DNA from 2 places in the Escherichia sp. TC-EC600-tetX4 genome. Region 2 is predicted to be linked to the other one. Evidence: predicted binding sites of a transcription regulator. Region 2 holds the regulator's gene; the other holds the start of a gene.
The links. Region 2 encodes CRP, which controls carbon source genes, mostly activating them, when cyclic AMP is high. Its sites were predicted from a motif close to ATGTGANNNNNNTCACAT; they were not measured.

Region 1 (4,019 bases), 210 kb from region 2:
GCCGACAGCCACAAACGTCGCGCCCCATTCCAGATAACGACGCGCATCGGCTTCGACCGGCGCGAGGATACCGCTGGGTTTGCCGTGCGCGCTGGCACGGTTAAAAATGTGCTGAATTGCTTTTTGTACATCCGGGTGTGATGCATTGCCGAGATGGCCTAATGCCGCGGCCAGATCGCTGGGGCCGACGAAGATGCCGTCTACGCCTTCGGTAGCGGCAATGGCATCGACGTTATCTACGCCCTGCTGACTTTCTATCTGGACCAGAATAGTGATGTTCTTGTTCGACTGAGCGAAATAATCCGCCACGGTGCCAAACATATTGGCGCGGTGAGAAACGGAGACGCCGCGAATGCCTTCCGGTGGGTAACGGGTTGATGCCACCGCCAGCTCTGCTTCCTCTTTTGTTTCTACAAAAGGAATCAGGAAGTTATAGAAACCGATATCCAGAAGACGCTTAATAATTACCGGCTCGTTGGTCGGCACTCGCACTACTGGCGCGCTGGCGCTGCCTTTCAAGGCCATTAACTGCGGAATAAACGTGGAGATATCGTTTGGCGCATGTTCGCCATCCAGCACCAGCCAGTCAAACCCAGCCAAACCAAGAACTTCAGTGCTAATCGGGTTAGAGAGTGCTGACCAGCAACCAATTTGTACCTGTTTCGCAGCCAGTGCGGCTTTGAATTTATTCGGGAAAACATCGTTATTCATCGCTTATACCTTTGCTTATTTCTGCAATTCCATACGTTTAATGTCGCCAACTACGAAGAGGTAGCAGACCATCGCCATCAGCGCTGAACATCCCACGAAAACCAGTGCTGCATTGAAGGAGTGCAGTTCACTTACCAGGTAGCCAATCACCAGTGGAGTGACAATGGAGGCAACATTGCCAAAGACGTTAAAGACGCCGCCGCAGAGGCCAACAATCTCTTTCGGCGCGGTGTCAGAAATCACCGGCCAGCCCAGCGCACCAAATCCTTTGCCAAAGAAAGCCAGCGCCATCAGCATGACCACCAGCGTGGTGTTGTTGGTGTAGTTACATAAGATGATGGTGGAAGCCAGCAACATTCCCAGCACAATCGGTAGCTTACGTGCCAGGGTCAGGGATAAACCGCGTTTGATCAGATAATCCGAGAAGACACCTCCCAGCACGCCGCCCGCAAAACCACACAGTGCTGGAATCGAGGCGACCAGACCCACTTTCAGAATCGACATGCCTTTTTCCTGCACCAGATAAATCGGGAACCAGGTGAGGAAGAACCAGGTGATGGTGTTGATAAAATATTGTCCGAAAAATACGCCCAGCATCATGCGGTTAGAGAGCAATTGCTTGATGTAATGCAGTTTGGGTCCGCTTGCTGCCGCACTGCCCGGCTTTTTGTGGTCCATATCGACCACCGCGCCATTTTCAGAGATAAACTTCAGCTCTTCCGCAGACATACGTGGGTGATCTGTCGGGTTATGAATCAACTTGATCCACAGCGCCGTCAGCACAAAACCAATCACCCCCATAACGGTAAAGACGTGCTCCCAGCCCCAGGCGAAAGTCAGCCAGCCAAGCAGCGGCGAAAAGAGCGCCAGCGAGAAATATTGCGCCGAGTTAAAGATGGCGGAGGCAGTACCACGTTCTTTCGTCGGGAACCAGGCGGCGACAATTCGGGCGTTCGCCGGGAATGATGGCGCTTCCGAGAAGCCGAGCATAAAGCGCATAAAGAACATGGAGATCCCTGCCCAGGCCAGCGGGAACATATCAACAAAGCCTTGCAGGAAGGTGAATAGCGACCAGAAAAAGAGGCTGTAGGTGTAAACTTTTTTCGAGCCAAACTTATCAAGCAGCCAGCCGCCGGGGATTTGCATCAGCAAGTAGGCCCAGCCAAAAGCGGAGAAGATGTAACCCATCGAAACCGCACTTAACTGCAACTCTTTTGCCACTTCGGTACCAGCAATAGACAGCGTTGCACGATCGGCGTAGTTAACGGCGGTAACAATAAAAATAATCAGTAATATTAAATAGCGGGTATGCACGCCTTTCTTTTTTTCGTCAACGGTGTCCAGAATCATTTTATTTACCTCGGGTACTTATGCTGATTTTTATTATTATGGGGAAGGTGTTATTTATGAGTTTCATTTATGCCGTAACGACAATGAACTCGGGAATTAGTATAAGCAGCGCGAGAATAATAATCATTGTGCAAATGCTAATTTAATTAATACTATTTAAATATTATTTTGAGCATATGCACATAAGGTTGCGCGCTAAAGCACAGATTTGCGCTTTACCTTACCGGGCGGCACTGCAATCCCTGAAATGATTGACATTGATCACATTTCTGCGTTTAAACTCCTGACATTCTTATTTCACCCAATGAAGTCATTTATTTTTAAATGAGACCAGGTCCTCATTTTAATAACCCCTGGCTGGAGAATATTGCACAATGGCCAACATCGAAATCAGACAAGAAACGCCAACTGCGTTTTATATAAAAGTTCACGACACAGATAATGTGGCAATTATTGTTAATGATAATGGCCTGAAAGCAGGAACGCGTTTTCCGGATGGGCTGGAATTAATTGAACATATTCCCCAGGGGCATAAAGTCGCATTGCTGGACATTCCGGCTAATGGTGAAATTATTCGTTATGGCGAAGTGATTGGTTACGCCGTGCGTGCAATCCCACGCGGAAGCTGGATCGACGAATCAATGGTTGTACTACCGGAAGCGCCGCCGTTACACACGCTGCCACTGGCAACCAAAGTCCCGGAACCCTTACCGCCGCTGGAAGGATACACCTTTGAGGGCTATCGCAATGCCGATGGCAGCGTGGGCACCAAAAACCTGCTCGGTATCACCACCAGCGTCCACTGTGTGGCAGGCGTGGTGGACTATGTAGTAAAAATCATTGAACGCGATCTGCTACCGAAATACCCGAACGTCGATGGCGTGGTGGGGCTGAATCATTTGTACGGTTGTGGCGTGGCGATTAACGCACCGGCGGCAGTTGTACCTATCCGTACCATTCACAATATTTCGCTGAATCCTAACTTTGGCGGCGAAGTAATGGTGATTGGCCTGGGTTGTGAAAAGTTGCAGCCTGAGCGCCTGCTGACTGGAACGGATGATGTGCAAGCTATTCCAGTAGAAAGCGCCAGCATTGTCAGTTTGCAGGATGAAAAGCATGTCGGTTTTCAGTCCATGGTCGAGGATATTTTGCAGATCGCCGAACGCCATCTACAAAAACTGAATCAACGGCAGCGAGAAACCTGCCCGGCTTCAGAACTGGTCGTTGGTATGCAGTGCGGTGGCAGCGATGCGTTTTCTGGTGTAACGGCAAACCCGGCGGTTGGCTATGCGTCTGATCTACTGGTGCGCTGCGGCGCAACGGTGATGTTTTCAGAAGTAACGGAAGTGCGTGACGCGATCCATCTGCTGACACCACGCGCAGTGAACGAAGAGGTCGGCAAACGGCTGCTGGAGGAGATGGAGTGGTACGATAACTATCTCAATATGGGAAAAACCGACCGCAGCGCCAACCCTTCGCCGGGCAACAAGAAAGGCGGTCTGGCAAACGTGGTAGAGAAGGCACTCGGCTCCATTGCTAAATCGGGTAAAAGCGCAATTGTTGAAGTGCTGTCGCCCGGTCAACGCCCGACTAAACGCGGATTAATTTACGCCGCGACGCCAGCCAGCGATTTTGTCTGTGGCACGCAACAGGTGGCTTCGGGTATCACAGTGCAAGTGTTTACGACCGGTCGTGGTACGCCGTACGGCCTGATGGCGGTACCCGTCATTAAAATGGCAACCCGCACCGAGCTGGCGAACCGCTGGTTTGATTTAATGGATATTAATGCGGGCACCATCGCTACCGGCGAAGAAACTATTGAAGAGGTGGGCTGGAAGTTGTTCCACTTTATTCTCGACGTCGCCAGCGGGAAGAAGAAAACCTTCTCGGATCAATGGGGGCTGCATAACCAGCTGGCGGTGTTTAACCCGGCACCGGTGACCTGATTTCTTTTGGAA
Region 2 (4,019 bases):
TGCCTTATCCGATGGTTTAGCCTGCATTACGCCTTCGAATCCCGCAACTTGCGACTCAGCCAAATCCCGTGATGCGGTCGCTGACGCCATGCCATCGACGAAATGGTGTGCATGGTGTTCAGATGACCAATAACCCGCTGTAAATGCTGCTCCAGCGTACCTGCCGCGCCTTCGTGCGGCTGCATCTCCGGCGCATCCATGATATTGGCATCGCCAGAACTACCCGGTTCGTCATACTCCAGTCGCTGCTGACAACGCTGAATGGCGATTTCACAAGACTGTAAATACTCTTGTGCCAGTTCAGGTGGCAATGCCCGGTGTTCCCGCGCCAGCGTGGTCATGGCATTAATATGCTCAACAATAAACTGGCTGTGCGTTACCCACAGTTTCATATCTGCCAGATAATGGCTGTTAAACGCCGGTTCCTGCATCGCCTGATTCAATGAGTTATACAGAGTGTTATGTGCCTGATTTACCCGCATTCGCTGCCAGGCCAGTGGCGTAGGTTGCGGATCCTCGCTAAGAATCAAGCGAATCGCTTCCTGATAGGCTTCTAAAGCATCATGGGCGTTTTTACGCAATAACCCGCTCTGCCACTGCGGCCACAGCCAGACAGTACCGCCGAAAGCAATTAAACAACCAATAATGGTATCGATAAGACGCGGAAGGATGTATTGCTCGCCGTTCAACCACAATAGTTGCAGGGTATACACTGCGGTAATAGTAAAACCGACCGTCGCCCAGCCGTAGTTTTTGCGCAATATCAGGTAGCTGGCGAGGGTGGTAATCAGCATCAACGTCAGGGTGTAACCTTCGGGAATTTTAAAGTGCAGCGCCACGCCCGCAATGATTAACCCGACCACGGTTCCCACGGAGCGATTCACAATCCTCAGACGGGTTGCGCCATAGCCATTTTGTGTCACCAGCAATACCGTCATCAGGATCCAGTACGACTTCGGCAGATGCAGCGCGGTGCCCATCAGGCTGGCAACGCTTAACATCACACTGAGTCGTCCGGCATTGCGTAGCGCCGGAGACTTTAGTGACAGATAACTTTTCAGCGCCGGAAGTAATGGCATTCGCCGCTGTTTATCGGCCAGTAAGTCACGGGCATAGAGCGGTTTTTGGGTGCGCAGCACGCGGGCGATGCGGCTGAAATGCCAGTAGCAGAATTGCCCAACCGGATTATCCGGATGCTGGCGGGCGATTTTTTCCAGTGCGCCAATTTGCTTTTCCATCGTAAAACGCGTTGGCAGGCGATGGTAAAGAATGTCATCAGCCAGCACGCGCAGGCGAGCGGCGACGGTTTGCGCATTCCAGCGGATAACTTCTTCCGCATGGCTACGCTCGACCAGCTTTTGCACCTCTTCCGGCTGATGCAAACTGACCGAAATATGTTCCTGTAAATCCAGCGCCTCCTGGAAAATACGCAGCATCCGCTTGTAGTCAGTATTATTTTGCGCGGAAAGCATATGCATTTGCTGATAGCACTGGGTAATTAGATCGACCGCTTTTTGCTGGCGCACCAGCAGCGGCGGCAGCGCTTTTTCAGGGTCGGTGTGCTGGGTAAGCAGGCTGTATTTGGCTTCACAATAATCTGCCAGTTCACGGTACAGCAGACTTAGTGACTCGCGCAGCGGTTGTTCGCGCCAGATCCAGAACCAAAACCAGTTAAACAATCCGTACCAGAGAGTGCCCAACGCATAGATGAGCAACGGTTCCCAGACCGGCATGTATCCCGCCAAACTGAGGGTAAAAATGGCGGCGAGCAGCGATGCAGGAAGCAATTTTGCGTGCAATGGCCCCAGCTCAGCAGTGACGCCAAGTACCAGCGTTAATCCGGTCAGCAAAAAGGGCAGGGGAACATCTTTTGCCAGTAGTAGCTGTGTCAGCAAGCTACAGGTGGCAAACAGCGACGCACCAATGATTAAGCGTTTGAAAAAACGTTTATGAGGCGTATCAAGGCCCGCAATATTGCAACAGGCAGGAACGAGGGAGAAGAGCAGACCGAATCGTAATTCGCCAAGCATTAACCCAACGGCCACGGGCAAACATAGCACCAGCGTTTGTCGAAGTGCATAGTTGATATCGGGGTGATAAATCAGTCTGCGCCACATCGGGGGAAACAAAATGGCGCGCTACCAGGTAACGCGCCACTCCGACGGGATTAACGAGTGCCGTAAACGACGATGGTTTTACCGTGTGCGGAGATCAGGTTCTGATCTTCCAGCATCTTCAGAATGCGTCCCACGGTTTCACGAGAACAGCCGACAATCTGACCAATTTCCTGACGGGTAATTTTGATTTGCATACCGTCCGGGTGAGTCATAGCGTCTGGTTGTTTTGCCAGATTCAGCAGAGTCTGTGCAATGCGGCCCGTCACGTCGAGGAACGCCAGGTTGCCCACTTTCTCTGAAGTGACTTGCAGACGACGCGCCATCTGTGCAGACAAACGCATCAGAATGTCCGGGTTTACCTGAATCAATTGGCGAAATTTTTTGTACGAAATTTCAGCCACTTCACAGGCGGTTTTCGCACGTACCCATGCGCTACGTTCCTGGCCCTCTTCAAACAGGCCCAGTTCGCCAATAAAATCACCCTGATTCAGATAGGAGAGGATCATTTCTTTACCCTCTTCGTCTTTGATCAGCACTGCCACAGAGCCTTTAACGATGTAGTACAGCGTTTCCGCTTTTTCACCCTGGTGAATAAGCGTGCTCTTGGATGGGTACTTATGAATGTGGCAATGAGACAAGAACCATTCGAGAGTCGGGTCTGTTTGCGGTTTGCCAAGCACCATGCGCGGTTATCCTCTGTTATAAGCTTTCTCCAGAGCCAGATAACGCCGCTGTCTCTGGATTGCCGAAATATGCTTCCCGCTACCTGGGAAGGGGCTATCAACTGTACTGCACGGTAATGTGACGTCCTTTGCATACATGCAGTACATCAATGTATTACTGTAGCATCCTGACTGTTTTAGCATAGCTTTCGCTTTGTGTCTCCTGGTGTCTCGCTTCAGCATGACCCAGGTCGCCTTCCGTTGCGCGATTTGGTTAGTACGCGTACTCTGTCAGGAAAATTGACGCAGTGGAGTAGCAAAAATGCAAGCGCGAGTGAAGTGGGTCGAAGGGTTAACTTTTCTGGGCGAATCCGCCTCTGGTCATCAGATTTTAATGGACGGCAACTCAGGCGATAAAGCACCAAGTCCGATGGAAATGGTGTTGATGGCGGCGGGTGGTTGCAGTGCCATCGATGTGGTTTCGATCCTGCAAAAAGGGCGTCAGGATGTGGTCGATTGTGAAGTAAAATTGACCTCTGAACGCCGCGAAGAGGCACCACGCCTGTTTACGCACATTAATCTGCATTTTATCGTCACCGGTCGCGACCTGAAAGACGCAGCGGTTGCGCGTGCGGTTGATCTCTCTGCCGAGAAATATTGTTCAGTGGCGTTGATGCTGGAAAAAGCGGTGAATATTACTCACTCGTATGAAGTGGTTGCCGCGTGACTTAACTATCCCGTTGTGAAGCCGGATAGTATTTTATCCGGCGTAATAGCAGAGTTACTCGATTTTCTTTCCTTCCATCAATCGTTGCACCAGCGGCAGCATAATTAATTCCATTGCCAGACCCATTTTGCCGCCCGGTACCACTAACGTATTGATGTGGGAAATGAATGAGCCTTGCAACATCGCCAGCAGCCAGGGGAAATCGATCCCTTCCAGATTACGAAAATGGATCACCACAAAGCTTTCATCGAGCGACGGGATACCTTTTGCCGCGAACGGGTTTGAAGTGTCGACGGTGGGAACGCGCTGGAAGTTAAGATGGGTGCGGGAAAACTGCGGTGTGATGTAGTTGATATAGTCTTCCATTGAACGCACTACTGAGTCCATCACTGCTTCTCGTGAGTGCCCGCGCTCGCTGGTGTCGCGGATCAGTTTTTGAATCCACTCAAGGTTAACGATAGGCACCACGCCGACCAGTAAGTCCACATGCTGCGCAACGTTATGCTGTGGCGT

Region 1: garD (galactarate dehydratase) is a predicted target of CRP. The motif match lies at 2,311-2,328, and genes of this name have one in related genera.

The regions. Positions count from the first base shown of each region.
Region 1 covers NZ_CP079924.1:608,904-612,922, reverse strand. The annotation lists gene garL (2-dehydro-3-deoxyglucarate aldolase) at 1-711, opposite strand, end outside; gene garP (galactarate/glucarate/glycerate transporter GarP) at 727-2,061, opposite strand; gene garD (galactarate dehydratase) at 2,436-4,007, shown strand.
Region 2 covers NZ_CP079924.1:394,813-398,831, forward strand. The annotation lists gene KXD89_RS01795 (YccS/YhfK family putative transporter) at 27-2,117, opposite strand; gene crp (cAMP-activated global transcriptional regulator CRP) at 2,168-2,800, opposite strand; gene KXD89_RS01805 (OsmC family protein) at 3,102-3,506, shown strand; gene KXD89_RS01810 (phosphoribulokinase) at 3,561-4,019, opposite strand, start outside.